DNA from 3 places in the Staphylococcus piscifermentans genome. Region 2 is predicted to be linked to each of the others. Evidence: predicted binding sites of a transcription regulator. Region 2 holds the regulator's gene; each other region holds the start of a gene.

The links. The regulator Rex, encoded in region 2, represses fermentation and respiration genes when NADH is low (regulators of the CRP and FNR family bind a similar motif). The targets are predictions, from matches to a motif close to TTGTGAAATATTTCACAA.
Region 1: the regulator Rex is predicted to act here: its motif matches at 3,724-3,741, upstream of CKV71_RS05795 (L-lactate dehydrogenase).
Region 3: the regulator Rex is predicted to act here: its motif matches at 2,336-2,353, upstream of CKV71_RS01520 (anaerobic C4-dicarboxylate transporter family protein).

Annotation. Positions count from the first base shown of each region.
Region 1 is NZ_LT906447.1:1,239,460-1,250,395, forward strand. Features, by position in the region: gene ribA (GTP cyclohydrolase II) at 1-897, shown strand, start outside; gene ribH (6,7-dimethyl-8-ribityllumazine synthase) at 930-1,391, shown strand; gene CKV71_RS05785 (proline dehydrogenase family protein) at 1,458-2,453, opposite strand; gene CKV71_RS05790 (alpha/beta fold hydrolase) at 2,709-3,539, shown strand; gene CKV71_RS05795 (L-lactate dehydrogenase) at 3,778-4,734, shown strand; gene CKV71_RS05800 (tRNA 5-(aminomethyl)-2-thiouridylate-methyltransferase MnmM) at 4,811-5,368, opposite strand; gene CKV71_RS05805 (tRNA modification radical SAM protein MnmL/YtqA) at 5,373-6,329, opposite strand; partial or broken gene CKV71_RS05810 (MDR family MFS transporter) at 6,585-7,764, shown strand; gene leuS (leucine--tRNA ligase) at 8,074-10,488, shown strand; gene CKV71_RS05820 (rhodanese-like domain-containing protein) at 10,509-10,826, shown strand; gene CKV71_RS05825 (BaiN/RdsA family NAD(P)/FAD-dependent oxidoreductase) at 10,882-10,936, opposite strand, start outside.
Region 2 is NZ_LT906447.1:1,064,523-1,075,458, forward strand. Features, by position in the region: gene ilvD (dihydroxy-acid dehydratase) at 1-238, opposite strand, end outside; gene tsaE (tRNA (adenosine(37)-N6)-threonylcarbamoyltransferase complex ATPase subunit type 1 TsaE) at 703-1,176, shown strand; gene tsaB (tRNA (adenosine(37)-N6)-threonylcarbamoyltransferase complex dimerization subunit type 1 TsaB) at 1,145-1,810, shown strand; gene rimI (ribosomal protein S18-alanine N-acetyltransferase) at 1,786-2,253, shown strand; gene tsaD (tRNA (adenosine(37)-N6)-threonylcarbamoyltransferase complex transferase subunit TsaD) at 2,250-3,281, shown strand; gene CKV71_RS04790 (ABC-F family ATP-binding cassette domain-containing protein) at 3,654-5,582, opposite strand; gene CKV71_RS04795 (redox-sensing transcriptional repressor Rex) at 6,119-6,763, shown strand; gene CKV71_RS04800 (sulfurtransferase TusA family protein) at 6,926-7,150, opposite strand; gene CKV71_RS04805 (YeeE/YedE family protein) at 7,177-8,262, opposite strand; gene CKV71_RS04810 (GH32 C-terminal domain-containing protein) at 8,474-9,937, shown strand; gene agrA (quorum-sensing response regulator AgrA) at 10,017-10,733, opposite strand; gene agrC (quorum-sensing sensor histidine kinase AgrC) at 10,738-10,936, opposite strand, start outside.
Region 3 is NZ_LT906447.1:359,891-370,826, forward strand. Features, by position in the region: gene CKV71_RS01515 (catalase) at 1-1,669, shown strand, start outside; gene CKV71_RS01520 (anaerobic C4-dicarboxylate transporter family protein) at 2,383-3,690, shown strand; gene CKV71_RS01525 (KxYKxGKxW signal peptide domain-containing protein) at 3,969-4,712, shown strand; gene CKV71_RS01530 (hypothetical protein) at 4,703-4,885, opposite strand; gene CKV71_RS12320 (hypothetical protein) at 5,567-5,713, opposite strand; gene CKV71_RS01535 (hypothetical protein) at 5,771-5,965, opposite strand; gene CKV71_RS01540 (hypothetical protein) at 6,044-6,595, opposite strand; gene CKV71_RS01545 (hypothetical protein) at 6,653-7,102, opposite strand; gene CKV71_RS01550 (hypothetical protein) at 7,124-8,242, opposite strand; gene CKV71_RS12735 (hypothetical protein) at 8,330-8,464, opposite strand; gene CKV71_RS01555 (hypothetical protein) at 8,546-8,842, opposite strand; gene CKV71_RS01560 (hypothetical protein) at 8,978-9,328, opposite strand; gene CKV71_RS01565 (hypothetical protein) at 9,380-10,162, opposite strand; gene CKV71_RS12325 (hypothetical protein) at 10,196-10,378, opposite strand; gene CKV71_RS12330 (hypothetical protein) at 10,412-10,594, opposite strand; gene CKV71_RS12335 (hypothetical protein) at 10,628-10,810, opposite strand; gene CKV71_RS01570 (hypothetical protein) at 10,844-10,936, opposite strand, start outside.

The sequences.
Region 1 (10,936 bases), 170 kb from region 2:
ACTGGTATTAGTGCAAATGAACGAATGATGACGGCTAAAGCATTAATTTCAAATGAAGCGAAGCCAGAAGATTTCAACCGTCCAGGTCATCTATTCCCACTTATTGCTAGAACTGGAGGAGTATTGGTCAGAAATGGACACACAGAAGCGGCAGTTGATTTGGCTGCAATGACAGGTGCTAAGCCGGCTGGTTTGATTTGTGAAATTATGAATGCAGACGGCACAATGGCAAAAGGAGATCAGTTACAACAATTCAAAGAAGCACACCAGCTGAAAATGATTTCTATTGAAGCACTCGTACACTACCGCAGAACACATGAACAACATATGCATGCTAAAGCAAAAGTGAAATTACCGACAGATTTCGGTACATTTGACATGTATGGGTTCGAATCTGACTATTCTCATGATGAAATTGTAGCTATTGTTAAAGGCGATATTAAAAAAGTGGAAAATGTGCGTATTCACTCCTCATGTTTAACAGGTGATATTTTCCACAGCCAAAGATGTGATTGTGGGGCACAATTAGAAGCGGCAATGGAATATATTGATCAAAATGACGGTATGATTATTTATTTACCACAAGAAGGCCGTGGCATAGGTTTGATTAATAAATTGAAAGCCTATGAGCTGATTGAACAAGGCTATGATACAGTAACAGCCAACCTTGCTTTAGGATTTGAGGAGGATCTTCGCGATTATTATCATGCTGCGGAAATCCTTAAACATTTCGGTATAGAAAAGATAAATTTATTAAGTAATAATCCAGAAAAATTTAAAGGAATGCAATACTATGGAATTGATGTCGCAGATAGAATTGAATTAATTGTTCCAGAATGCGAGCACAACCATGATTATTTGCAAACTAAAAAAGAAAAAATGGGACACATGCTGTAAAAATTATTATCAATAAATTGGAGGAAATCAGAATGAATTTTGAAGGAAAACTATTAGGACAAGATTTAAAAATCGGAATCGTAGTTTCACGTTTCAATGACTTTATTACAGGACGCTTATTAGAAGGCGCGAAAGATGTACTGGTAAGACATGAAGTAGACAGCAATCAAATTGATGTTGCTTATGTGCCAGGTGCATTTGAAATTCCTTTAGCTGCAAAAAAACTTGCAGAGACTGGAAAATATGATGCAGTAATTACTTTGGGCTGTGTCATTCGCGGCGCAACTTCCCATTATGACTACGTATGTAATGAAGTGGCGAAAGGTGTTTCTAAAGTCAGTGATACAAGTGGCTTACCTGTTATTTTCGGTGTGTTAACAACTGAAACTATAGAACAAGCAGTGGAACGCGCTGGAACAAAAGCTGGAAATAAGGGAGCAGAAGCTGCAATGGCAGCCATTGAAATGGCAAACTTGCTTAAATCAATCAAATAATTTTAAAATTCAAAAAAAGGAAGAAACTTTTAGCTTAACTGCCAAAGTTTCTTCCTTTTATTTATTTTATTTTTTCTTAATTAAAGCAGTTGTGGCAGATGATAATCCGATTAATGCAGCAATGACGCCCGCTGTAATAGCTAGTGTTTTTGGCTTAACGAATTCTTTGGCTGCTAAATTCAAGTTTTGTGGGCGTTCTGCTAAACGTCTCATGAAATAACCGAACCAATCATCGCCGAAAGGTACATAAATACAGAAATTGTAATTATCGTCAGCAATTGCGTAAGCTAAATCAGTTCTGAAGCCAAATAACATTTGGAATTCGAAGCTATCTCTATCAATATTATTATCTTCTACAAATTTTTTCACATGATCGATGATTTTATCATCATGTGTAGCGATAGATGTAAAATTCTTCGCATTTTTCAGTCTTTTTTCAATCAAAGAAATGTAATTCGTATCAATATCTTCTTTATTTTGATAAGCAATCGATGCATTTTCTTTATATGCACCCTTTACTAGTCTTAATCTGATATGTGGATATTTTTCAACCATATCTTCAGCAGTATACAGATAGGCTTGAATAACCGTGCCTACATTATCATATTCTTTAGAAATATCATCTAATACATGTAAGATATCATCTAAGCCTGCAAATTTTTCAGTATCAATATTTACATGTCTGTTATCTAATTCTTTAGCTTTAGCTACAATTTCTCTAAGATTTTTCTCAGCTAAGTCTAAATCAAATTCAGCGCCCAACTGACTGATTTTAACAGATAGATGTGCTTTAACATCATTGTCATGCATTGCTTGCAGAACTTTTAAGATGATATCCTTTTCGATTAAGCTTTCTTCTTTTGTTCCGACAAACTCACCCAAACAATCCACAGTAACTGTAATTCCCTTATCGTTAAGTTCACGGATTTTTTCAATTAAATCATCTAAGGAGTTGCCGACTACAACTTTGCTTGCCCCTAATACTGGTCCGTATTTCTTTGCTGAGTTATTTAAAAATGTATTATTGGACAAACCGATGAAAAAATCTTTAACTAGTGACATAGATATTCCTCCCATACAACTATATTGAAATTAGTGTATCATGTTTCAATAATGTATGAAAACGTTAACAATATATAAAAATACACGATATTATATCATATTACAAAAACTGTAAATAATGTTAGATTAATTTTTCATGAAATGATTTAAATAATACTGCGTTATAAAAAGAGGAAATGAGTTCAAGATAGATTTTGAGGACTTTATTTTGATACAATAAACTTAAATAATAAGAGTAGAAGGGTAGTCGTTGATATGTGGAAGTGGGAAACAGAAAGTGAAGCAAAAGGTGTCATTGTCATTGCACATAATTTATTAGAACATACGGGTAGATATGCCTATGTTATCACTTCATTAAGAAGAAATGGATATCATGTGATCATGGGAGACTTGCCTGGTCAAGGTCAAACCTCTCGTTCTAATAAAGGACAGATTGACAACTTTGAAGTCTATCACGAACATATCTTAGAATGGTTAAGAATAGCCAGTGAGTATAAATTACCGACATTTCTGATGGGAATAGGTCTAGGCGGTCTGATTACATTGAATCTGTTAGAAAGAACGGAACTGCCAATTGAAGGAATTATACTTTTATCTCCATTAACAGCATTTCAAAAAAATAATAAAACACGTAAAAACATGCTGACTTCAAATATAGGCGCAGGGGTAAAAGATATGCGCTTTAATTTAGGAATTGAACCAGAACATTTAACTAGAAATGAAGAAGTTATTGAAGAAACTAAACAAGATGGATTGATGTTGAAGAAAGTTTCTTACCATTGGTACAAAGAAGTGGTTAATGTGATGAGAAAGACTATGGAACACTTAGAGGATATTCAAGAAATTCCAATGTGTCTTATGTATGGAAAAGACGATAAAATTTTAGATACTGATGCCATCTTAGAAATAAAAAAACGCGTCAAAACGGATGAACTTTATTTTAAAGCTTGGGACGGTTTATATCACGAAATTCATAACGAACCAGAACGTCCTTTAGTGATGCGTTATATATTAAGTTATTTGAATAATAAAGTGAATGCATTAGGATTTATTCCTAATGATGTTGATGATCAAATTGAAATTTAATAAGTATAAAAAAGCAGACCTCTAATATTGAACGCGCAAATTTCAATATTAGAGGTTTGCTTTATAAATCTGCTGTTTTTCCAACCCCTTTTTTATTTGCTTTTACAAATTTAAGACTTTTATAATTACTGTTAAATTAGGTAAAAAAGCATTGCTTTTTCAGTGATAACCTGTTATCTTGAATATGTGAAATTAATCACATAAGGAAAGTGATTTTTTAAAAAGGAAGGGTAAGTATATGAATAATGTTAAAGCAAACAAAGTAGTATTAGTAGGCGATGGAGCTGTTGGTTCAAGCTACGCATTTGCGATGGTCGCTCAAGGGGTTGCAGATGAATTTTACATCGTAGACATAGCAGAAGAAAAAGTTAAAGGTGACGTTTTAGACTTGAATCATGGGATGCCATACGGCGAATCACCATCGATTGTTAAAGCTGGGTCATACGCTGATTGTTCTAATGCAGATCTAGTAGTTATTACAGCTGGTGCTCCCCAAAAACCAGGTGAAACTAGATTAGACTTAGTAGAAAAGAATACTAAAATCTTTAAATCTATCGTAGGACAAATCATGGACAGTGGATTTGACGGTATCTTCTTAATCGCTGCCAACCCAGTAGACGTGTTAACTTATGTAACTAAAAAAGTTTCTGGATTGCCAAAAGAACGCGTTATCGGTTCAGGTACAATTTTAGATACAGCCCGTTTCAAATATGAATTAGGTGCAGAGTTCGGAGTAGCGCCTGAAAGTGTGAACGCAAGTATTATCGGAGAACATGGTGACTCTGAGTTAGCAGTATGGTCTCAAGCTAGTATTGCAGGTCAAAATTTATACGATATTTTAAAAGAAGATCCTGCAAGAGAAAAACGCATCGAAGAAATCTTCTTGAATACTCGTGATGCAGCTTATGATATTATTCAAGCCAAAGGTGCAACATACTATGGAATCGCTATGGGATTATTGCATATTACCAAAGCTATTTTGCGCAACCAAAATCTTGTATTGACTGTTTCAAGTTATTTAGAAGGCGAATACGGCAATGAAGATGTATACATTGGTGTTCCAACACTTGTAAACCGTGCTGGCGCTGTAAAAATTTATGAAACTCCATTAAATGAAAAAGAAACTCAAGAGTTTAATCACTCAGTTGAAGTATTAAAAGATATTACTAAAAGTGTAGATAAATTATTTCAATAATTAAAATAAAAAAATGAGCTGGGGCATTAATGTCTCAGCTCATTATAATCTTACTAGCAGAAGCTCTTGCATTTATTTATCTTTTTTCAATAGCGCAAATATATGGTGGATTGTTGCGTTGATTAATAAAGCCGTATTGTAAAATGTGTGCTTGTTGCTGATCAAAATTTTCTAGATAGTGATAAACTGTTTCGCTTTCGATTTTCCCTTCAGGATGCCCTGGATAAATTACAAGCACAATAATGCCTTCTGGTGCAAGCATTTCAAAGATATTTTCAATTGCTTGAATAGTTGTAGCAGCTTCAGTCACAATATGTTTATCACCTTTAGGTAAATAACCCAAATTAAAAATCGCTGCATCAATAGGGCAATCAGCGGCTTCGACATACTGCTTTACATTTTGATGGCCATCATGAATCAAAATGGTATTCTGACAATCTTTAACTTTCTCACGTGCAGCTTCAATTGCGTCTTCTTGAATATCAAATCCGTAAACTTTCCCATTTGGCACATGTTCGGCTAGAAACAAAGTATCATGGCCGTTACCGCATGTTGCATCGATTACTGTACTCTTTTCATCGATATGAGAAAGTATAAGCGACTTAGCAAAAGGTAAAATACGTTCTACTTTCATTTGATTAATTGACTTCCTGTTCTTTCTTGTAGTGTTGGCCTTGAGCAGAATGACGTCTTGCTAATTCGGCATCGATTGCATTCAAAACTTCCCATTTATTAACACTCCACATAGGACCTACCATTAAATCAATAGGGCCGTCTCCGGTAATACGGTGAATAATCATTTCTGGAGGCAGGATTTCTAATTGATCACATACTAAATTGACATATTCTTCTTGAGACATGAAATTCAGCATACCTTTTTCATATTGCTTGACCATTGGTGTACCTTTTAATAGATGCAATAAATGAATTTTCAAACCTTGCACATCCATTTGAGCTACTGTTTTCGCTGTTTCCATCATCATGTCATAATCTTCGCCAGGCAATCCGTTAATAATATGAGAACATACATTAATATTATGTTTTCTTAATTTTTCTACACCTTCATAATAAGTTTGCATATCATGAGCGCGGTTAATCAAGTCTGAAGTTTCTTGGTGAACGGTTTGCAGTCCAAGTTCCACCCATAAATATGTGCGCTGATTTAAATCTGCTAAATATTCTACTACATCGTCAGGTAGACAATCCGGTCGAGTACCGATAGATAATCCGACTACTCCGGGTTCTTTAAGGACAGGTTCAAATTTTTCTTTTAATACTTCTACTGGAGCATGTGTATTTGTAAAGGCTTGGAAATAGGCGATATATTGTCCTTCGTGCCATTTTTCATGCATTTTTTCTTTGATTTCTTTAAATTGCACATCAATCGGATCAGCTCTGTTCCCAGCAAAATCACCGCTTCCTGCTGCCGAACAAAATGTACAGCCTCCATGAGCAACTGTTCCGTCACGATTTGGACAGTCAAAACCGCCATCTAAAGCTACTTTGAAAATTTTATGACCAAATTTATTTTTTAAATGGTAATTCCATGTATGATATCGTTTATCTTCAAATGCATACGTAAAATATTGACCCATATGACATTTTCCTTTCTAAAATTAATCCATTGTAAGATTTTACCATAATTTAAACAGTTATGTTTCTATAGTTTTATTTTTATGGGTTTAAATCCTATAGTAAGTGTAGTATTATTTACTAGTTGCAAAAATTCATATCATGCTATTTTCGTTTAAAATTTTCGCCGCTCTGACTAAAGGGTTGCGGAAATTTTATTTGGTTTAAAGAAAATAGACTTTGAAAATAAAAAATAGAGAGAAAGCGGGTGTTGCACAATGAATATGCCGAAAGAGGTCTGGTGGCTGGTCATCGGTATGGCAATTAATATTACTGGAGCAAGTTTTTTTATGGCCGTTAAACACTATCTATATGAGTCATGAACTGCACAAAAGCTTAACGACTGCCGGAATCGTTTTGATGATTAATTCATTAGGAATGGTCATCGGAAACTTATTAGGCGGAACTTTGTTTGATAAATTAGGTGGATTCAGAACTATTATGTTAGGCACTATCACATGTTTATGTGCGACGACATTGCTTAACTTCTTTCATGGATGGCCTTGGTATGCTGTTTGGTTAGTAATGCTTGGTTTCGGCGGCGGTATTATTATTCCTGCGATTTACGCGATGGCAGGTGTCGTATGGCCGAATGGGGGAAGACAAACTTTTAATGCAATTTATCTTGCGCAAAATATCGGAGTAGCTTTCGGCGCGGCAATGGGAGGTTTTGTTGCAGAATTAAGCTTTAATTATATCTTTATTGCTAATTTATTAATGTACGTTGCTTTCTTCTTTGTCGCTGTAACTCAATTCAATATTAAGTATAAAGGGAAAGTCAAAATTCCAGATACAAATGAATGGGCGGCTAAGAAGTACCGCAAAAGATTCATTGCACTATTATTATTGTGTGTTATGTTTGCGATTTGTTGGATTGCCTACATTCAATGGGAAAGTACGATTGCTTCGTTTACACAAGAATTAAATATCACTATGGGACAATACAGTTTGCTTTGGACAGTAAACGGCATCATGATTCTCGTAGCACAACCGTTAATTTATCCGATTATCAGACTATTGAAAGGCAACTTGAAGTTGCAGATGTTAGTTGGAATTTTAATCTTTATATTATCTTTCTTTGTCACAAGTTTTGCCGAGCAGTTTTCAATATTCATGGTCGGTATGATTATTCTGACACTAGGTGAAATGTTTGTTTGGCCTGCTGTACCGACAATTGCAAATCAACTTGCACCAGAAGGTCGTCAAGGCTCCTATCAAGGAATTGTAAATTCCGCTTCGACTGTCGGAAAAGCATTTGGACCGCTAATTGGCGGTATATTAGTAGATACCTTTAATATGCAAGCCATGTTCTTAACAATGATGGGATTATTAGTTGTTTCTATTGTTTTCTTGTTTACCTATGATAAAAACCTCAAGAAACATGAAATGAACCATTAAAAAGAAGGTATATGCTTTAAATTACAGCGTCTAGAACTTGCATTTAGACTAATAATAAAATATAGTAATAGATGTATATGGAGTAGTAATCTAAAGGACTCGCTAAGAGAGCTGGTGGTCGGTGCGAACCAGTTGAGTATTTTAGGTGAACTTACCAGCGAATAAATTTATGAATAATACAGCTCGAGCTATTATGTATGAGGTGCGTAGAAATACGAATGAGGGTGGTACCGCGGCACTTGTCGTCCTTCATAAGACAAAATCATAATAGTTTGAGTTGTATTTTTTATTGATTAGGAGGAAAGCAAAGTGAGTTTTAATCATCAAGAAATTGAAAAGAAATGGCAAGATTATTGGGCAGAACACAAAACTTTTAAAACGAATGATAATCTAGGTCAAAAGAAATTTTATGCTTTAGATATGTTTCCATATCCATCAGGAGCAGGATTGCATGTAGGGCATCCAGAGGGCTATACAGCGACAGATATTATTTCGCGTTATAAACGTATGCAAGGATATAATGTATTGCATCCGATGGGGTGGGATGCATTTGGTTTGCCTGCAGAACAGTATGCTTTAAACACAGGCAACAATCCACGTGAATTTACGAACCAAAATATTCAAACATTTAAACGCCAAATTCAAGAATTAGGTTTCAGTTATGATTGGGACAGAGAAGTGAATACGACTGATCCTGATTACTATAAATGGACACAATGGATTTTTATCCAACTATATAACAAAGGATTAGCATATGTAGATGAAGTGGCGGTAAACTGGTGTCCTGAATTGAAAGCTGTACTTTCTAATGAAGAAGTAGTGGATGGCGTTTCAGAACGTGGCGGTTATCCAGTATATCGCAGACCAATGCGTCAATGGGTGCTTAAGATTACTGATTATGCAGACCGTTTGTTAGAAGATTTAGATGATTTAGATTGGCCTGAGTCTATCAAAGATATGCAACGTAACTGGATTGGTCGTTCAGAAGGTGCTAAAGTCACTTTCAATATTGAAAATAGTGATGAAAAAATTGAAGTGTTCACAACTCGTCCAGACACAATCTATGGTGCATCATTTGCCGTGTTGAGTCCAGAACATGATTTAGTAAACGAAATTACGACTCCCGAACATCAAGAAGAAGTCCAAGCATATCAAAAAGAGGCGTCGATGAAATCTGATTTGGAACGTACAGATTTAGCTAAAGATAAATCAGGTGTATTTACAGGCGCCTATGCTATCAATCCTTTATCAGGTGAGAAATTGCCAATCTGGATTGCTGATTACGTACTTTCTTCATATGGTACAGGCGCGGTTATGGCTGTTCCAGCACATGATGAACGTGACTATGAATTTGCTCAAAAATTTGATTTGCCAATCAAAGAAGTTATTGAAGGCGGAGATATTTCTAAAGAAGCCTACACTGGAGACGGTCCTCATGTGAACTCTGGGGATTTAGACGGTCTGTACAATGACGAAGCTATTGTACGCGCTATTCAATTACTTGAAGAAAAAGGCGCAGGTGAAAAGAAAGTCAACTATAAATTGCGTGATTGGTTATTCAGCCGCCAACGTTATTGGGGTGAACCAATTCCGATTATTCATTGGGAAGACGGTACAATGACTACTGTACCGACTGACGAATTGCCATTATTGCTTCCTGAAACAGATTCAATTGAACCTTCAGGCACAGGTGAATCACCTTTAGCGAATATCGATGAATTTGTAAATGTTGTGGATCCTGAAACTGGCATGAAAGGTCGTCGTGAAACAAATACAATGCCACAATGGGCAGGCAGCTGCTGGTATTATTTACGTTATATCGATCCGCATAATGATGAAATGCTTGCAGATCCTGAAAAATTAAAACATTGGTTGCCAGTTGATTTATATATCGGTGGTGTGGAACACGCCGTACTACATTTATTGTATGCAAGATTCTGGCATAAAGTATTGTATGATATGGGTGTTGTTCCAACGAAAGAACCATTCCAAAAACTATTCAACCAAGGCATGATTTTGGGTGAAGGTAATGAAAAAATGAGTAAATCTCGCGGTAACGTCGTTAACCCTGATGATATCGTGCGTTCACATGGTGCAGATACTTTAAGATTATATGAAATGTTTATGGGACCGCTTGATGCAGCGATTGCATGGAGTGAGAAAGGTTTAGACGGTTCTCGCCGTTTCTTAGATCGTGTATGGAGATTACTGATTAATGAAGACGGCACGTTAACATCTAAAGTTGTAGAAACTGATGATAAATCATTGCAAAAAGTATACAACCAAACAGTTAAAAAAGTAACTGAAGACTTTGATACCTTAAACTTCAATACAGCAATCAGCCAATTGATGGTATTTATAAATGAAGGATATAAAGCTGAGCAGCTCTACAAACCATACGTAGAAGGATTTGTAAAAATGCTTGCACCGATTGCACCGCATTTAGGAGAAGAATTATGGTCTAAACTTGGTCATGATGAAACAATTACGTATCAACCATGGCCAGATTATGATGAAGCTTTCCTTGTGGACGATGAAGTGGAAATTGTTATCCAAGTTAATGGTAAAGTTAGAGCAAAAGCATTTATCCCTAAAGATGCTTCAAAAGAACAAATGGAAGAGATTGCATTGACAAATGAAAATGTTAAATTAGATATTGGGGATAAAGACATCAAGAAAGTCATCGCCGTTCCTCAAAAATTAGTCAATATTGTTGCGAAATAATAAAGGAAGGTGAAATTACTATGGAATCTATTACAACGGATGAATTAAAAAAGAAAATTCTAGATCATTCTCCTGTACACATTGTTGATGTCAGAACAGATGAAGAAACTGCAACTGGTATTATTCCAGATGCCACTACAATTCCTATGGATCAAATTCCAGATAATTTAAATGAATTTAACGAAAATGATACGTATTATTTTGTTTGTGCAGCTGGTGTTCGAAGCGGCAGAGTAGTAGAATATCTCAATCAACATAAACCTGAAGTGCATGCAGTAAATGTCGAAGGCGGCATGAATGCATGGGGAGACGAAGGTTTAGAAATAGATAGTATATAATTGAAATTTGAGCCGAGTCAGTTAACAGCTGACCCGGCTCATTTTTATATGCTTTTTAATTTTGATAGATACCAGCATTCATGCCTGACACCCGTCCAGTAACTAAGGCA
Region 2 (10,936 bases):
CATCTACGCCGATTGTATTGAATTCAAAGGGGATAGCACCCGCTTCTCTAATGGCTTCCTTAGCGATATCCGCTAATTCTCTGAGATGAACATGTCCTGGAACGATATCGATATAAGAGTTGCAAATTGCAACGAATGGTTTATTCATATCTGTTGGTTCTTTAATTTGTCCTGTAGCATGAAGTAAACTTCTTGCTGGAGCTTGTTGATCTCCTTTTTTGATTTGGTCGCTTCTCACAAAGATTCCCCCCGTAGATTCAAATAAAAAAACGTCCCAACAATAATTGGGACGTTCATAAGTCCCATTCAATCGGAAATAGGACTTAAACATTTAGTAGTTACAATTACTAAAGTTCGAGTCCTAGCAAATAATTAAAATGACTAAAATATTTGTTGTTGTTGGTCGCGTATTTACTGATGTGGTATTAGTCATTTTAATTTGCTCCTTTCGAATGGTTTATATCATTAATTTGAATTGTCTAAAAATTTGATAAATTTAATTTACTACATGTGAGATATGATGTCAATACTTTTGTGAGAATTTTTTCAAAATTAGGTTAACTTTCAAATTCAATCCATCTCTTCAAAAGGTTTCTTTTACGAAGTGAAAATGGTTTAAATTATTCAGTGGGTGTTGCCTGACGTGTTACAATATAGGGGATAAAAATTTTCTGTATCATACAGATTTATAGGAGATTTAAGATGATTAAAATCAACACTATTGATCAAATGAATCGTTTTGCTGAAATCTTGGTGTCGTTTGTTGAACCAGGGGATTTAATTTTATTAGAAGGCAACCTAGGTGCGGGTAAGACGACTTTAAGTCAATTTATCGGTAAGCATTTGGGTGTGAAACGTACTATCAATTCTCCGACCTTCAATATTATAAAATCTTATAAAGGCACGAATATGAAATTTCATCATATGGATTGTTATCGTTTGGAAGATGCTGAAGAGGATCTTGGATTTGATGAATACTTCAATGATCATGCTTTGACGGTTGTTGAGTGGAGTGAATTTATTGCTGACTTTCTGCCTGAAGATTTCTTATGCATAAATATTGAAACGCTGGATGAAACGGCACGTGTAATTTCAATTGAGGCGAGTGGTAAACGATATGACAAGATGAAGGAGGAAGTGGAACGTGAATTATTTGCTGCTGGATACATCGAATAAACCGATGTCGCTTGCTGTGATGCAAGATGATAATGTTCTGGTTGAACATACAACGAATTTAAAGCGCAATCATTCTATTCAGTTGATGCCCGCTATACAAAGTATTTTGCAGGAGGCAGGAATCGACAAACGAGCACTAGATGCTATTGTCGCAGCTAAAGGACCGGGTTCTTACACGGGTTTGCGCATTGGAGTAACCACGGCTAAGACATTGGCTTATGCATTGCAAACGAAGTTATACGGCGTTTCTTCATTGGAAGCGCTGGCTGCCACGTTGCCGGATCTGCAACCAGGATTGTTGATTGTACCAGTAATGGATGCGAGACGTGAAGCGGTCTATACTGGTGTGTATTGCTATCGAAACGGGCAATTGGAAACTGTACTGGAAGATCAATATATGACTATTGAAGATTTAAATACTTACTTGATTGAAAGTCAGAAAGACTTTATTTTTACAGGAAATGATTTGGAAAAAATAAAACCATTGCTTGATGGCAAACTGGTTGAAACACTTCCCCAAGCTTCTAAGATGATAGATTTGATTCATGAGCCTGAAAATATTCACACATTCCATCCGGATTATTTAAAACTATCAGAGGCAGAGCGCAATTGGCTGAACAATCAGAAGTCTTAGACCATTTAAATATTCGTTTGATGTCTTTGGAAGATGTGCCGCAAGTTTATGATTTAGAACGTATGTGTTTTGATGATAGTTCGTGGACGATTGATGCTTTCTATCATGAAGTGGAACGTAATAAATTTGCGCGTTATTTTGTGATGGAATTTGACCATAAAATCATCGGTTATATAGGAATGTGGACGGTGGTAGACCAAGCACAAATTACGACAGTAGCGATTGCAGAAGGCATGAGAGGATACGGTTTAGGTCAATTAATTGTCAAGTATGCGATGAGCTATGCACGACAAACTTGCAACGTAATGAGTTTAGAAGTGAGAGTTGAAAATGGTACGGCACGGCATGTATATGAAAATTTAGGATTTAATTATGGCGGCAAGCGTAAGAATTATTATGGAGAAGGTGAGGACGCACTCGTGATGTGGGTGGATTTAAAATGAATAAAGAAACATTAATATTAGCGATTGAATCTAGTTGTGACGAAACAAGTGCCAGTGTTATAAAGAATGGTAAAGAAATTTTAAGCAACACAGTTTTAAGTCAAATTGAAAGTCATAAACGTTTTGGCGGTGTGGTACCAGAAGTGGCAAGTCGTCACCATGTGGAAGGCATAACCGCTACGATTGAAGATGCGTTGCAAACAGCAGAGGTAACTATGGAGGAAATTGATGCGGTAGCAGTGACAGAAGGTCCTGGATTAATCGGTGCTTTATTAATTGGAATCAATGCAGCTAAAGCACTCGCTTTTGCATATGACAAACCTCTAGTTCCTGTGCACCATATTGCTGGCCATATCTATGCCAATAATTTAGAGGAACCCTTTGAATTTCCTTTAATGGCTTTAATTGTATCAGGCGGGCACACTGAGTTGGTTTATATGAAAGATCATTTGAGCTTCGAAGTCATTGGAGAAACACGAGATGACGCAGTAGGTGAAGCCTATGACAAAGTAGCACGTACAATTGGATTGTCTTATCCTGGCGGCCCACAAGTAGACAAATTGGCTGCTGAGGGCGAAGATACTTATGATTTCCCTCGTGTATGGTTGGAACCTGAGAGCTTTGATTTCAGTTTCAGCGGTTTGAAAAGTGCAGTGATTAATAAATTGCATAATTTAAGACAGAAAAACGAAGATATTATTCCTGAAAACGTAGCGGCAAGTTTCCAAAACAGTGTCGTAGAAGTTTTAGTTGGAAAGGCTATAAAAGCTTGTGAAACCTATCATGTTAAGCAATTGATTGTAGCAGGCGGAGTAGCAAGTAATAAAGGGTTGCGCACTGAATTGAAAAAAGCATGTGCTGACCATGGAATCAAATTATCGATACCGAACCCTAAGTTATGTACAGATAATGCAGCAATGATAGGTGCAGCAGGTCATTATCTATATAAAGCTGGCATGAGAAGCGATATGCAATTGAACGGACATAGCAGTCTGGATATTGAAGATTTTTCATTTAACCAGTCATAAAGACTAGTATAAAAAATAATGATTATTGATAAAGCGGGAGTTGGGCCATTAATTGGTTCAAGCTTCCGCTTTTTTAAGTATTTACAGTTTTAACTAATTTAATAAAGCTTTTACAATTGTCAATAGCGAACATGCGTACTTATCAACAAACAGTGCATAAAGTGTGGATAAGTATGGTAATGAGTGTGTATAAGCGTAACAAGCAGTGTGAATAGATGAGGAATAAGTAACTTATTACTTGTGGATAACTAGGATAACTCTGTGGATAGTTGATGTTAAGGGATTTTTAATGTTGATAATTTTGTTAAGGAATTGTAATAAAAAAGGACTAAAATGAAGTAATCATTTTTAGTCCTTGGTAACCTTTATAGATTAAATTATTTTTTCTTGTAATTCTTCCCATCGCTTCATAATTTGTTCGAGCTGTTGTTCGGTATGGTTTTTCTCTTCAGCCATTTGTCCAGCTTTTTCAGGATTGCTGAAGATTTCGGGCTGGGTCAATTGCTCATCAATTTCTGCGATTTTTTGTTCGCAGGCTTCAATTTCTGCTTCACAATTTTCGATTTGACGTTCAATTTGACGCTGCTCTCGTTTTTGGGCTTTCTGTTCTGAATAAGAGTTGGTAGTATTATTAGATGTTTTCTCTTCAGCTTGTTCAGCTGCAGCCTTTGCTTGTAAAGCAGCTTTCTCTTCAGTTTTATCTAAGTAATATTGATAATCTCCCGCATACATTGTGCCACCAGTTTCATCCATATCGAAAATTTTATTTGCAAGTTGATTAATAAAGTATCTATCATGCGAAACGAAAATCAGTGTCCCTTCAAAATCTTGCAGTGCCTGTTCTAGCATTTCTTTAGAATCTATATCTAAATGGTTTGTAGGCTCATCCAAGATAAGTACATTATTTCTTTCTAACATAAGTAGGGCAAGTTGAAGACGTGCTTTCTCGCCACCTGATAAATCATTAATCACTTTTTTTACATCATCTTGCACAAATAAGAAACGACCGAGTACTGCTCGTACATCTTTTTCTGGCATAGTAGGGTATTGATCCCATACATAATCCAGAATGGTTTTGTTTGATTTGAATTCAGCTTGTTTTTGATCATAATAACCGACTCGTAAATTGGCACCATGACTGATTTCGCCACTGATTTTAGGAAGACGCTCAGCAATTGTTTTGATAAAAGTAGACTTACCTATACCATTGGGTCCGATGACTGCAATATGGTCGCCTTTTGTGACTTCAAGTGTTATAGGGGAAGTCACAGGATGATGGTCATAACCGATTTCTAAGTTGCGAATATGATAGACATCGTTGCCGGTATTGCGATCGAAAGCAAATTGAATATTAGCGCTTCGTGCATCTAACATGGGTTTGTCTATACGTTCGATTTTTTCTAATACTTTACGTCGGCTTTTTGCCATTCCGCTAGTCGAAGCACGTGTAATATTCTTTTCCACGAACGTTTCAAGACGTTTGATTTCAGCTTGTTGCCGCTCATATTCTTGCATGCGTTTTTCATAATATTGGTCACGTTGTGTAATGAATTTACTGTAGTTACCAACATAATGTTGGACGGCTCCTAAAGCTACGTCATAGATTTGGTTGACTGTTTTATCGAGGAAGAAGCGATCGTGACTGATAATCACGATAGCGCCTTTAAAGTAATTTAAGTAATCTTCTAACCATTGTGTCGTTTCCATATCTAAATGGTTAGTTGGTTCATCTAGTAATAATAAATCAGGTTCACTTAATAACATTTGAGCTAAAGATAAACGTGTTTTTTGCCCACCGCTGAAGTCATTGACTGGTCGATGGAAGTCCTCTTCTGTAAAATCTAAACCGTGTAACACAGTTTTGATCTTGCTTTCATATTGATAACCCTCTAGGCGTTCGAATTGGTTAGAGAGGGATTCATATTTAGCCATATGTTCTTTAAATGTCTCAGTTTCATAGGCATCCGCATGTTCAGCTAACCAATTTGTTTCTGCTTGCATATCTGATTCCATTTGCTTAAGTTTCGCAAATGGTTTAGACATTTCTTCCCAAACAGTATGATTTGTATCTAAAGTCATTTGTTGTGTTAAATAACCTACTTTTAAATTTTTGATTTTTGAAATATGACCTTCATCATAATTATCCACACCAGCAATGATTTTCATTAAGGTAGATTTGCCGGCACCATTGCGACCGACAATACCGATTTTCTCATGACTCTTCACTTCGAAATGGACATCACTAAAGATTTCTTCTCCATCAAAAGATTTAGAGACATCATTTAACTGTAGTAATATCATGCCGTATTATTTACGAGATAAAGTATATGTAGAATATCTCGTAGTCCTCCTTTCTTGGCTCTTTTAATCACTTACTCTCCATTATAAGTGCTAAACTTGAATATGCCTATCAAATCTTCTTGATTTTCTGGATAGGAAAATAATACGTATTTGCATTGAAATCGAAAGTGAATATTCAATTGTATTAAATTTCTTAGGATATCATGTGTTCAAATTATATATTTAATCGTATAATGATAACTACATTGCTGAAAAATAAGTGACAAATTTAACTGTAATTTATATGGTTATTGATTAAATTGTTCATAGAAAGTTACTTTTACAGTCATTTATTTTAGGAGGTATATAAGGTATACTTAGTTAATAAAAATGCTTTATTCCTTCTTGTTTAGGAAGATTAATGTAATAACAATATAAAACAAAAACTATTTGCATATATCAATTTGTCCGTTGAGAACGTATTAAAGAACAGCTATTTCTGGGCAGTATCCTCGGAAAATTGAGAAATAGTTCAAAAGATGTGGGGGTAAACATAGATGAGTAATCAAAAAAATAATATTCCTCGTGCGACTTTAAAACGTTTGCCGCTTTATTACAGACTTGTCAATCAACTTCATGAAAAAGGCATTGACCGTGTTAATTCTAAGACAATCAGCGAGGCCTTAGATATCGATTCTGCTTCGATCAGAAGAGACTTTTCTTACTTTGGAGAACTAGGTAAGAAAGGTTACGGTTATAATGTTGAAAGTTTGTTAGAATTTTTCAAGAGTAAAATTAGTGAGCGAGACACCATTAAAATTGGTTTGGTGGGAGTAGGGAACTTAGGTAAGGCCTTGCTCTCATATAATTTCTCTATTCATGATGAAATGCTAATTACTGAGGCATTTGATGTTCGTGATGAGGTGATAGGCCAACAAATCGGCAATGTTATTGTGAATGATATGCAAGATCTTCAAAAAGTCTTGAAAAAGGCTGATTTGGATGTCGTCATACTTACAACACCAGGGCCCGCAGCACAAGAGGCTGCTGACCAACTCGTGCAGAGTGATGTCAAAGGAATCATGAATTTCACACCCGTACGTATTGATGTCCCAGATGATGTATCAGTTCATCAAATAGATTTAGGGATTGAATTACAATCCTTGTTGTTCTTTATGAATAATTTACGAAATAATAGCTAAAAAAGAGGAGTATCGAGACGGAAATAATGTTAACAAAAATTATTCGGTCAATTCTCCTCGGCAAAGCTATTGTTATTAAAAATAGAGCTGGGACCTCATACGAAGTCCCAGCTCATTTTATTTGAGTGTGGAATGATATCCATTCTCTATTTTAATAAATTTTTAAGCTTTTTGAACTGTAATTGTCCAAGAAGCATCTCCAAGTTGTTCATAATTGGTTACTGGATAATTCTTTTCAGCTGCCCAATTCGGAATCGCTTCTGTTGCTTGTGTGCAGTCGAAGTCAATTTTCAACTCATCACCGATTTGCAACTCTTCCATTTTCTTTTGTGCTTCAATTAGCGGGAAAGGACAAACCATTCCTACTGTACCGAGTTCGTATAACATGTAAACACTCCTTAATAAGTTTCAAATTATGATTGTGCTGCAGGACGTGCTGCATTTTGATGAGAAGACTTTTGTGCGGCCTTCATAGGTTTGACGAATAAGAAGTAACTCATAAACCATGTACCCAAAATCATAGCAGCTAAAGCAATCCAGCCTTGCCATGATAGAGCTGCTGTAGCTACTAAACCATTTCCGATTGAGCATCCGCCAGCTACAGAAGCGCCGAATCCCATAAAGGCACCGCCGATAACGCTGTTACGCAATGTTTTCTTATCTGGAAGTCTCCAAGCGAATTCTCTGGATCCTTTGGCTGCGATATATGAGCCGATGAAAATACCAAGTACTAAGAACACTCCCCAGTCTAAGAAAGAAGTTTTACCTGACAAAATAAATTGTACAAGGTTAGAAGAAGGTGTTGTAATACCTAATCCGCCTTCACGTCCAGTTGAGTAACTCATCGGCCATGCAAGTAAAGCTATTAATCCGACTGCAATGGCAGCAATGAAAGGATGGAATTTCTTCTCAAAGAAGAAGTGACGCCCGCCTGTATAGCGTTGTTTTAATTTTGGAACTGCAATTTTAGGTTTAGGCTTACGTAAAGTTCTGACTACCAGGTAACCAGTTATAGCGACGATTGCAATTACCCAAATCCAAGCAGGAATACCAGTGCTTGTAGACATATCTGCATTCACGTTCGTTTTAGAATTTAATTTTTCCATGACTGGTTTTAGCACACCAGCTTTAGTAATTGCTGAAAAGACAGCATATGAAAATAATGCCAGCCAGCTGCCGATTAATCCTTCGCCAGCTCTATAATAAGTTCCAGTAGCGCAACCGCCAGCAAGTACAATCCCTACACCGAAGATAAATGAACCGACGATTGTCCCTGCGATAGGAAAGGTACCGTTATCTAAAGGTTTGCCGATAATAGCTGTAAAGACAAGTAAACCGATTGCTTGAACTGATATCGCTATCAATAAAGCATAAAACATTTTATTATTTTTTTGAACGTACATATCACGGAAGCCTCCAGCTAAGCAGAAACGTGTACGCTGCATAACAAATCCGAGTAAACTTCCGACCAGAAGTCCACTAATAATCATCCATAGCATTAAATCCCCTCATTTCCGATAATGTTAATAAGCTTTATAATAATAAAGAATGTTATCATTTGCAAGGGGAGTTTTTTCTATTTGCATATTTAAATTTATTAAGAGCATATAGTTTTAATATTTAAGGTTAAAAATGACATATAAGCTAACAGTGAAATATGCTAAAATATGGATAATAACTAATATCGTACGAAACAGGAGGATTACCTTCATGCAACCATGGACAAATGAAACATCATTACAACGTATAGAACAAACCTCTACGGAAGCACTGACAGAAATGAAGCAGCAAGTCAGTCAATCTTCCTATACACAAACATTTCATCTGCAACCTCCATTCGGAGCAGCAGGTAAACCTAATGGAATGCTATATCACAATGGTAAATATTATATTTCTCATGAGTGGTATCCATTTTATTCTCAAGAAGGCTTAAGTTATGGATTTCAATATGAATCAACTGATTTAGTGCATTTTGAAGCGGATGGCAGTGTATTACAACCAGATAATCGTTTTGATGAATATGGAATTAAAGGAGGCAGTATTTTTGTATATCAAGATAACTTGCACTACCTTTATACGGGTGAAGGTACTAGTGGGGATAAAGCGATTGTTCCATATCAATTATTAGCATTTATTAATAACCATCACCAAGCTAATAAATTTCCAAAACCAGTTATTGAAAATCCACCTGAAAGATTCTTGCCTACCTTGCAAGATCCGAAAGTTTTTTCAAAAGATAACCAATTTTATGCGTTATTTGGTGCACAAACTGAAGAAAAGCAAGGGAGAATATTAGTTTACAACGCTGAAAATCCTTTGAGTTGGAAATATGTAAAGCCTATTAAAACAAAACTAGCAGATTTTGGACAAGCTTGGACTTCACCAGACTATTTTACACTAAGCGGCTATGATATATTGATGTTTACTGTGCATCATGAAGATAAGCAAATCCATTCAGGTTTCTTATTAGGACATTTGGATTTTGAAAGATTAACCATGAATCATGGTGACTATAAATTATTGGATGATGGATTTGGTTTCACTGCTCCTCAAACTTTTGAAGATGAAGCGGGTAACAGAGTCTTGATCGGCTTACTCAAAGCACATGGTGAAATCGAAGAACTGAACCAAGCTAATACAGCACCTTGTTTATCCATACCGAGAACGCTCTCCATCGAACAAGGCAAATTATATCAATGTCCACATCCAGCCTATACAGCACTCAGATATAATGAAGAAACTGCTTTAGGTTATGCGAATAAATTCACGAAACAATTGCATCCATATGAGGGCGAGCAGTTCGAAATGTTGATTGATATATTGGAAAATGAAGCGACAGAAATATATTTTGAACTTAGAACTTCTAAAAAAAATTCTACGCTCATTACTTATAATACACATTCTAGATTAGTCACTTTAGACTGCAGTGAGAGTGGGGCGTTACCGAATGAAGCTTATGGAACAAAGTGTTCAGCTCAGCTTGCAAAGCCGCTTGAACAGTTGAGAATATTCGTGGATTCTTCTAGTATCGAAATCTTTTGCAACAACGGAGAAAGAGTAATGTCTTCCCGTATATTCCCTGATAAAAATAGTACTGGCATTAAAGCGGGAACTGAATCTGGCCAAGTGTATTTGAAGTTTACAAAATATAACTTAAAATCGATTTTTGGATAAAAAAATATGGTTTGAACCTTACTGCACAAACATAAAGCCGGCTGAGACATTTATTTTAGGACTCAACCGGCTTTTAAATTTATATTTTTTTAAGGTTACGTACTGATACATAACAATGCTCACCATTTTTGAAGTGGATTTCGCGTTCTTTAGAAATCACTTCTTCAATATTGTTGCGGTTAATCACGAAGCTGTTATGGCAACGGAAGAAGCGGTCATCTATGTTGCTCAGTTCCTTTAAACTGCCATAGAATTCAATTTGCCGATTATCCAAATGTGCAATTAACCGGTGCGATTTAGAAGAAGATTCAAAGAACATGACATCATCATAATTCACATATACTGAATTGCTGCCTCTCTTTAATTCAATAGTCTCTACGTTGTTTTCTTTGGAGAGAAGTTGCAAACGTGTCAAAGAAGTCTCAAGACAATCGATAATACGTGATTTCATTTCACTTGGATCATCTTTGAAAATAAAGTCCATGGCAGCCACTTTATAAACAAAAGTAAGATAAGTGAGTTCGCTGTGACTTGTAATAAATATGATGCTGCCCATCGTATCATATTGTCTCAACTCACTACCGAGTTTAATACCATTAATATCTGCATCTAATTGGATATCCAAGAAATAACAACAAATTTCGTTTGTTTCTTTTGCATATTCCAGCACTTCATAAGGATCTGCAGTTGATAGAACAATTTCTAATGGTTTTTCTTCAATCATAATATAATTATTGATAATCTCTTCGATATGAGAACGTTGTTGCAGATCGTCTTCACAGATAATAATTTTCATTCTCTCACTCCTTACGTTTCGTATTGATAATCTCTAGTTTTTGAACAAAGTAATCGTTTTCAATGATTGTGTCCAATAAGACATTTTCCTTACTTTCGGATATTTCTTTTAATGTAGATAATCCTAATCCTCTATTATTTCCTTTAGTTGAAAAACCTTCTTGAAAAAGTTCATGCACTTTAGGAATATCTTTCGCACATTTG
Region 3 (10,936 bases), 700 kb from region 2:
AGTACAAGGTTCGAAAGGTTCTCCTGATACAGTCCGTGACGTACGTGGTTTCGCAACTAAATTCTACACTGACGACGGTATCTTTGACTTAGTAGGTAACGATATTCCAGTCTTCTTCGTCCAAGATGCAATCAAATTCCCGGACGTGATTCATGCAGTGAAACCTGAACCTGATACAGAAACGCCACAAGGTGGTTCGGCACATGATACATTCTGGGACTTCTTTGCTGAAAATCCAGAAGCGTCACATACCACAATGTGGGTAATGAGCGACCGCGGTATTCCGAAAAATATTCGTCAACTTGAAGGATTCGGCGTACATACGTACCGTTTAGTTAACGCAAAAGGCGAATCTTTCTTTGTTAAATTTCATTGGCGCCCAGTGTATGGATTAGAATCATTAGTATGGGATGAAGCACAAATCTTACAAGGTAAAGATATCGACTTCCATCGTAAAGACTTACATGAATCTATTGAAAAAGGGGATTATCCAGCTTGGGAATTAGGTCTGCAAATTATTCGAGAAGACCAAGAATTTGATTTCGATTTCGATATCTTAGATCCGACTAAATTATGGCCGGAAGATGAAATTCCTGTAAAAGTTGTAGGTAAAATGACATTGAACCGCAATGTAGACAATGTCTTTGATGAAATCGAACAAATTGCTTTCCATCCAGGACATGTCGTGCCAGGGATTGATTTCTCAGATGACCCACTCTTACAAGGTCGTCTTTTCTCCTACACAGATACACAAATTTCACGCCTTGGCGGACCGAACTTTAATCAAATTCCTATCAACCGCCCAGTGAATAAAGTGCACAATAACCAACGTGACGCAATGTATCAAATGGATATCCATACAGATAAAACATCTTATCACAACAATGGTTTAGAAGGTAACTGCCCATTCACTAGTTCCAAAGCACAAGGTGGTTACGAACATTATCCAGAACGCGTGGAAGGTCATAAAGTGCGTACACGCAGTGAAAGTTTCAAAGACTATTATTCACAAGCTAAATTATATCTTAACAGCTTAACACAACCTGAATATGACCATACAGTTGATGGCTTCTCATTTGAAATTGGTAAATGTAAAAGTATGGATGTGCGTCAGCGCGCAGTTAATCAATTGAATAAAGTAGACCGTGAACTTGCTGAACGTGTAGCGGATAATGTAGGTGTTACCGTTCCAGAAGAAAATGAAGAAGTAAAATCTGATAAAAAAGACAGTCAATTGACGATGGAAAAATACAAGCGTCCATTACCAGGCCACTCAGTAGCCGTATTGATTAATGGCGATATTGATCCAGAAACATTGAAAAAATATGCAAAAGAATTTGCTTCAAACGGCTTAAACTATGCCTTCATCGGTAAACAACAAAAAGAATTGTCAGATGACATCACAGTGAATGACACTTATGAAACAGCACACTCTACTTTATTCGACAGTTTAGTGATTCTATCAGATGGTAACGGTTTAGTGCCAGACGCAGAAGAATTTGCAGCATTGGCTTACAAACATAAAAAACCGATTATCTTTAATGAAGCGGCAGCTAAAGATTTACAAGATGGCAAAATCAAATTAGATGCACCAGGTGTCTTCACTTCAGATAATCCAGATACTATCGTAAAAGCATTTGATAAAGTGCGTTATTGGGATAGAAAATAAATAAGTAAATATTGTATTGAGCAAGATTGAGGGGCTAGGACATTGATTGGTGTCCTAGCCCCTTCGTGTTTGAGAGGAAGATATTGAAACAGGTGGGGATAGGGGGATATTGGCCGAGAATAGAGTGAACATGTCCAATATCCACATAATCTAGACACTACTCGAAAAGTAGTGTCCAGATTCCGGTGTTTTCTAGACACTTCTCGGAAAGTAGTGTCCAGAATAAGGTGTTTTCTAGACACTTCTCGGAAAGTAGTGTCCAGAATAAGGTGTTTTCTAGACACTTCTCGGAAAGTAGTGTCCAGAATAAGGTGTTTTCTAGACACTACTCGAAAAGTAGTGTCCAGAATAAGGTGTTTTCTAGACACTTCTCAGAAAGTAGTGTCCAGAATAAGGTGTTTTCTAGACACAACTCAGAAACTAGTGTCCAGATTTCATCTTTTTCTTGGCACTTCCTCGCATTTTAAACTACCCTAAGAATGTAAAAACGCTTCGCAACTTAAGTTAAAATAAATACGCAATTAATCCTCAACATAATTAAGTAATTTTTGATTTCAAAATAATGCAGAGACAAAATAAAGATAGGTTTAAAAATTGTTACGAAATAGTCGAATTTTAGAGTGGAAAAGGCATGCCGAAATTTCACACATCGTGATACACTAAATCATGGTAATTTTTTCACAAAGTTTAGAAGGGTAAAGTGAGGAGTCAACATGTTCCTATTTATAACGGAAATTGTGATTATGGTACTCGCTATTATTATGGGACTGAGAACAGCGGGTGCATTAGGCTGTGGTATTTTCGCCATTGTAGCACAGTTGATTATGATATTTATATTCGGCTTGCCTCCGGGTTCCGCACCGGTGACAGCCGTACTTATTATTTTATCTATTGGTATTGCGGGAGGAACTTTGCAAGCAACAGGAGGTATAGATTATCTTGTTTACCTTGCATCAAAGATTATTGAACGCTTTCCAAAATCTATTATTTTTATAGCACCAATGATTGTCTTCTTATTTGTATTTGGCATCGGAACAGCAAATATTGCATTATCACTTGAACCCATTATTGCAAAGACTGCGACGAAAGCAGGGATTCAACCGAAACGACCGCTCATTGCCTCAGTATTAACGGCAAACTTAGCTTTGCTTTGTAGTCCGGCAGCCTCAGCAACAGCTTATATTATTGCAACGTTAGCGGTAACCGGGGTGACAATGGGTAAATATCTATCTATCGTTTTGCCGACAGCTTTACTCAGCATGTTAGCACTCAGTATTTACTGCACGTTTGTTGGACGTAAACGCAATGTCCAACCAAGCGTATTTGCTGAAAATATCTTGAGTGATTTAGAAGAAGTAAATATTAAACCGTATTTTCCACGCAGAGTTAAATTAGGCGTAGCAGCCTTTCTAATAGGGGTAGGTTGTATTTTAGTATTCGGTATATTTTCGGATCTGGTTCCTACATTTAAAGTAGACGGCAAAATGATTAAACTACAGACCACGGATATTGTACAACTCTTTATGTATGCCAGTGCAGCAGTCAATCTGGTGCTGGTTAAACTGAAGACGACCGATATTTTGTCTTCCCATATTACACAATCTGCCATTGGTGCCTTGTTTGCAGTGCTTGGGCCTGGTTGGCTAGGTGCGACCATCTTCAGTGCACCTCAGAATAAAAAGATTATGACCCAGAAAATAGGCGGTATTATTGAACAAGTGCCTTGGCTGGTCATCGTTCTAGTTTCGCTCGTTACAATCATTGTGATCTCGCAATCAGCAACGGCTTCGATTATGCTTCCAATCTTGATGAGTATCGGCGTGCCACCAACCTTTTTCTTAGCCATGGTCCAAACTTTAAATGTCAATTTCGTCATTCCCGCGCAACCCACACTGTTATTTGCAGTGGATCTTGATGAGACGAAACAAACGCGGGCAACCAGCTTTATCGTGCCTGGATTTTTTGCTATTACGGTCTCAGTCATTATAGGCTTTACTATAAAAGCATTACTTGGAATATAATTTTAAACAGATGGAAAGACTTCTGCTGGAGTGTTTCTGTCTGTTTTTTTTGCTTTTTGAAAATGTTTAAGTTTCAATTTCGGTGCAATACTAAATAGTACAAGAGTATGGCTTTAAAGAGAATATCATATGAATTAAAATTTCTTTGTAAGAATATTTTGCAAAAGTAGTTGTAAAAAGCGAATGAATAATATATGTTTGAAAGATAAGTAAAAAATATAATCGACTTTTTGATAGAGCAGAAAATATTTATAAAGAAAAGATTGGGGATTGTATGAATGTCGAAGAAAAAGAAAAAACTCGAACAAAGTATGGGAGAAGAAAAGGTAAGGTTCAAGCTATATAAAGCTGGCAAACATTGGATTAAAGCTGGATTAAAAGAAATTGAATTATTACGAATTATGGGAATGCCTTTTAAAAATAAATCGGTTGAAAAGGAACAAAAAATTGAACTTGATGTAGATACAACCGATGATTTGAAAAAAGATTTCATTAAAAAATCCGCTGTTGTAGGCGGTGCTTTTGCCACAATGAACTTAATAGATGGACACCAAGCATTCGCAGCTTCAGAAACCCCTGTTACTTCTGAGTTATCATCTTTCAGTGAGACAGTCGCAAATCAAAATTCTACTTCTCTGACTAAATCTTCAGCAAGCCAGTCTAACACGAGTTCAAATGCAGAAAGCTCAGCAAGCGAAACAAACACTGAATCCTCTCAAATAGAAAGTACTGCACCTTCACAAACAAGCACTTCAGAACAAAGTGAAGCTATTAATTCAGGCAGTATGTCGGAGAGCGTAAAAGACGACAAACATGTTGGATCAACAAGCGATTCTCAAACAGAATCCGCTGAGTCATCGCAATCAACACAATCTAGCGAGGCGTCCAAAAATAATAAAACTTCAGAAACCAGCACATCAAAATCTGAAACTATTCAGAACTCAGAAGCATCTTCAAACACAGCTGATACTGAGAGTCAAACTCATAAGCAAACAAGTGAAAGCCAAACGCATCAAGAATAAAAAGATTCTGAAAATTTAACGAAAGGTAGTTCAGAAGCTTCTCGAAGCACAACTAAAACTGCCGCTGATAGTACTTCCGCTAAAAATAGTACGACTACTTCTTCAGCAGATAAAAAGTCAGTTTCCAATAATACAACATCAAACAGCACAGAAAATAAAACAGCTTCAACCAACTCTCAGAATTCAACAAAAACTGACGCGAGCGACACGCAAAGTACAACATCATCAAATAATCCTTCAAGTAGTGTCAATCAATCGACAAGCACGAGTACCAGTATGTCTAATTCACCTTTACGCGTGAGAATGTTAGCTGCGGCAACGCAAGTGACTCCTATGGCAGCAGCCGCAGCAACTACTACGTCTACAACTTATACAGGCGTAGGCAAAGATAAATATAATGGCGTATCGATTTATTATCATTTAACTATTACGAATACCAACAATACTTCATTAACATTTGTATATACAGTAACCTATGACAATCCTGACACGACTACTGTAGAAAAACCATCTTTAAACTCTAATACAGTAACTATGAATACATGGGGAACTGCGACAGTACCAATGATTACTTTAGGTGCTGGTTATGGTACGCCAACGACTGTACAATCAGGGCTATCTACTTGGGATGCACCTTTAAAATTTTTGACGACACCAAAGCCTACTGATAACCCGATGACAAAAATTGGTAATGGTTATAGTTGGCCATATACAACCATCACTCCTACCAACGAGGGGAAAGGATATGGCATTACGTCTACCTTTACGGTACCGATTTCCAATCCTAAAGCAGATTTATCGTTTACATTTATACCTTATGCTTCGCAAAATGATAACAGTTTAGGTAAAGAGAATTACTTTACGACAACCATTAAAGGCGTCGATCCAGTACAATCACAATCGACAAGTACATCTATCGTGCAATCAACCAGTACAAGTGCAGCATCAGCATCAACTTCAACAAGTGCAAGTATCGTTGCCGATTCTCTGTCGAAAAGCACCTCAGCTTCCGAGAGTGCCAGTGCTGAGGCCTCAACTAATGCCAGTATATCTGACTCTCAATCAGCAAGTGGTTCATTAAGTACTTCTATACAGCAATCAGCAAGTACAGCAACTTCATTGTCTGATTCTATTGCAACATCGCAATCAATCAGCGGCTCAACTAGCGCATCGACAGCAGCATCACAGGCCGCTTCAACATCTAACAGCTCGTCAATCAGCAGCTCTACATCTAGTTCATTAAGTGCTTCCACTGCAAAAAGCATTTCGGACAGTGTATCTAAAAGTGGATCCCTAGCTGATTCACAGTCAGCATCAACCAGTCTTTCAAATCAGACAAGCGGATCTTTATCAACATCACAATCCATCAGTGAAGCTGCGAGCACTTCAAAGAGCAATTCAATAGTAGCAAGTACATCAGTATCAGAAAGTGACTCTATTTCAAAAGCAAATTCAATTTCAGCATCACAATCAGCCAGCAGCTCTTCAAGCACATCTGAAGCAAATTCGATTGCAGCATCAACATCAGAAAGTACAGCTATCAGTACTTCTAAGTCATCGTCATTGAGCGGGTCGTTATCAACAAGTACTTCAACAAGCACCTCAGACAGCGAAGTCATTTCCGCTTCAACATCAACATCTAAAAGCGACTCGATAGCGGAATCCAACTCAGTTTCAACATCACAATCATTAAGCGCCGTACAAAGTACTTCTCTAAGCGAAGCAACATCCGCTTCCTTATCAGGCAGTACGTCAACCAGCACAGCAGAATCAGAAGCATTAAGCACTTCGCTTTCAACGAGCCTATCAAACAGTAATTCTGGTAGTCTGTCACAATCCATCAGCACTTCAGAAAGTACAGCAGCGTCACAATCAGCCAGCACATCTCAACAAATATCACTTTCAGCATCGACATCAGACAGTATTGCGACGAGTGCATCTCAATCGCAAGCGCTAAGTGAATCACTTGCAACAAGTACGTCCGCTTCAACATCAGTCAGCAGTTCTAATGCTGCTTCGCAATCAGCCAGCAGTTCATTAAGCGAAGCCAATTCAATATCCGAAAGCAATTCATTATCAGAGAGCCTTTCAGATTCAGCGCGCAGCACTTCAGAAAGTACAGCTGCTTCTTTAAGCAACTCTAGTTCATTGAGCAATTCTGTAGCTGCCAGTACTTCCCAATCCACTGCAGCTTCAACGAGCGCTTCAGAGTCTTTAAGCGGTAGTTTAAGTACATCGACAAGCACTTCAGCATCTAAGAGTGCAAGCAACAGCGCTTCCTTGAGCGAATCAGAATCACTCAGCAAAACAGCATCCGAATCCTTGAGCAACAGTTTATCATCGAGCGGTTCCGAGTCAATCAGTACATCAGAAGCGACAAGTACAAGCATTGCCAACAGTACTTCAAATTCTCAAAGCATTGCCGATTCAACAAGTGCCAGCACTTCATTGAGCACTGTAGCCTCAACGAGCGCATCCGACTCACTCAGCGCGAGTACTTCAGCAAGTCTTTTAGAATCCGAAAGCGAATCAGATTCCATTAAGGCCAGCACATCCGAAAGTACTTCAACTTCAGCTAGTGAATCCGGTTCGACAAGCAGCAGTATTTCAACGAGTATGGCTAACTCTGCCAGTACTTCCGATTCTGTAAAAGAAAGCACTTCGTTGAGTACGTCAGGCTCAGAAAGTGCCTCAAGCTCAATCAGTGCGAGCACATCAGCAAGTCTTTCAGATTCGATTAAAACATCGACAGCCATCAGCACAAGCACATCAACCAGCGATTCAGAATCTATGAGTGAATCTTCATCATTGAGTGACAGCAAATCATCAAGTATTTCAAACTCTGAAAGTACATCCGCTTCAGTCAGCAAAAGTACTTCATTGAGTACAGCAGAGTCAGAAAGCGAATCTAGCTCTATCAGCGATAGTATGGTCGCAAGTACTTCAGTTTCAACACGTGATTCTGAAGTGACAAGCGCTAGTGTTTCAGGCAGTACTTCAGCCAGCAACTCGCTTTCGCAAAGTACATCAACGTCTATCAATACGAGCACATCAGAGAGCAGCAGTAATTCGATTGCTACTTCTAATTCAATTAGCGCCAGCACATCAGCAAGTCTTTTAGAATCGGAAAGTGAATCGAATTCCTTGAGTACCTCAACATCAACTAGTGAAGCTAAATCGCTGAGCGAATCGAATTCTATTCGTACGAGCACCTCTGAAAGTATCTCAGTATCTACAAGCACTTCTGAGGTGTTAAGCGAGCAAGCATCTGAAAGTGCATCCGTTTCAGATAGCAAATCAATGTCTATCAGCGCGAGCACATCAGAGAGCACCGCAGTTTCAACGAGCAAGTCTGAGTCTATTAGTAACAGCATTTCATCAAGTATCTCAGCTTCTGAGAGTGAAGCGGCTTCAGTGAGTGCGAGCACATCCGAAAGTACCGCATCATCGATCAGTACGTCAGAATCCTTAAGCGGTGTGGCATCTGAAAGTACTGCGGCATCCATCAGTGCTTCAAATTCATTGAGCACTAAAGTTTCTCAAAGCGAGTCGGACTCAACAAGCGAATCCGAATCGGTTGTTACGAGTACGTCAATGAGTGAAGCTAAATCAGCGAGTCAATCGACATCCTTGAGTGATAGTATTGCAAACAGTACTTTAGCATCCATCAGTGACTCGATTGTTACAAGTACAATTAAGTCAGACAGCATCGCAGCATCCGAAAGTTTATCCGGCTCATACAGTGCCAGCAACTCACAAAGTGTTTCTTTATCAGAAGCGGAATCCGAATCGATCTCAGAAAGTACATCCTCAAGTGAAGCTAAATCAACGAGTCAATCAACATCCTTGAGTGATAGTATTGCAAACAGTACTTCAAAATCAATCAGCGACTCGATTGTTACAAGTACAAGCAAATCAGACAGCCTAGCAGTATCAGAAAGCGTATCCGACTCATACAGTGCCAGCAGCTCACAAAGTGTTTCTTTATCAGAAGCAGCATCTGAATCCATCTCAGAAAGCACATCCACAAGTGAAGCTGAATCGACAAGCACATCGACATCGTTAAGCAACAGCATTGCAAACAGTACTTCAGCATCGATCAGCGACTCAATTGTTACAAGTACAAGCAAATCAGACAGCCTAGCAGTATCCGAAAGCTTATCTCATTCATACAGTGCCAGCAGTTCACAAAGTATTTCTGCATCGGAATCGGAATCTGAAGTGATTTCAGAAAGCACATCCGCAAGTGAAGCTAAATCAACGAGTCAATCAACATCGCTGAGTGACAGTATTGCAATCAGTACTTCAAAATCAATCAGTGACTCAATCGTTACAAGTACAAGCAAGTCAGACAGCCTATCAGCATCCGAAAGCTTATCTGATTCATACAGCGCCAGCAGTTCACAAAGCCTAGCAGTATCAGAAAGTACTTCTGAAGCAGTGTCAACTAGTATTTCAACAAGTGAAGCTGAATCAACAAGCACATCGACATCATTAAGCGACAGCATTGCAAGCAGTACGTCAGCATCTATCAGAGACTCGATCGCTACAAGCACAAGCAAATCAGATAGCATCGCAGCATCAGAGAGTGCATCAGACTCAGTTATCGCAAGCACGTCACTTAGTACAGCCGATTCAGAAAGTACATCAACATCTATTTCAACACGTCAATCAGAAAGTACATCAACATCGATCAGCGATTCCGATTCACTGAGTACGCAACTTTCAAATAGTAATTCAACATCCCTGAGTACAGCCGATTCAATCAGTGCAAGCACATCAGAAAGCACTAGCTTATCTGCAGCAACGAGTGAAAGCATTTCAGAAAGTACATCTATATCAGAGCTTACATCAGCATCTATCAGTACCAGCCTGTCAGACAGCACCTCCGATTCACTCAATAAATCTGCATCCATCAGCGCCAGCCTGTCAGACAGCACAGTAGCATCTACCAGTCTATCCGAATCATTGAGCGGCAGTTTATCAACCAGCCAAGCGAACTCAGGATCCGAAAGTCTCAACGAATCAGAAAGCGAGTCCGCATCCATCAGTGCGTCAACATCGACACAAGCCAGTACATCAGAAAGCATAGCCAATTCAGAAAGTACGTCCACATCCCTAGAACAAAGCACATCTACAAGTACTTCAATTGCTAATAGCACCTCCGATTCTCTAGAAAAGAGTACTTCGGAAAGTGCGGCTATCTCTGAAAGTACGGCTAATTCAGAAAGTTTGAGCATGGAAGAAAGTACATCTATTGCGACAAGCCAATCTATCTCAACAAGTGATAGTGAACAAGAAAGTCTTTCTATTTCTACAAGACTCTCTGACTCAAATAGCGCGAGTATTTCAGTGAGCGCATCAAATTCTGAAAGTATAGTGGCTTCGACAAGCAACAGTATTGCAGCAAGCGAGTCACAATCAGCCAGCCTATCGACATCGACGAGCAAGAGTACGTCAGATAGTGCGTCAATTTCCGAAAGTCATTCAATATCAGACAGCAAAAGCGCATCCAGCAGTACTTCACTTGCGAACAGTATCTCAGCATCGACAAGCGAAAGCCTAGAAGCGAGCGAATCGAATTCTGAAAGTATGGAAACTTCGACAAGCAAGAGTACTGCGGCAAGCGAGTCACAATCAGCCAGCTTATCGACATCGACAAGCAAGAGTGCGTCAGATAGTACGTCAATTTCCGAAAGTCATTCGTTATCAGACAGCAAGAGTGCATCCAGCAGTACTTCACTTGCCAGCAGCATCTCAGCATCAACAAGCGAAAGCCTAGAAGCGAGTGAATCGAATTCGGAAAGCATAGCGACATCGACAAGCAACAGTACTGCAGCAAGCGAGTCACAATCAGCCAGCCTATCGACATCGACAAGCAAGAGTGCGTCAGATAGTACGTCAATTTCCGAAAGTCATTCACTATCAGACAGCAAGAGTGCATCCAACAGTACGTCACTTGCGAACAGTATCTCAGCATCGACAAGCGAAAGTTTAGAAGCGAGTGAATCGAATTCGGAAAGTATAGCGACGTCAACAAGCAACAGTACTGCAGCAAGCGAGTCGCAATCAGCCAGCCTATCGACATCGACGAGCAAGAGTACGTCAGATAGTGCGTCAATTTCCGAAAGTCATTCGTTATCAGACAGCAAAAGCGCATCCAGCAGTACTTCACTTGCGAACAGTATCTCAGCATCGACAAGCGAAAGCCTGAAAGTGAGCGA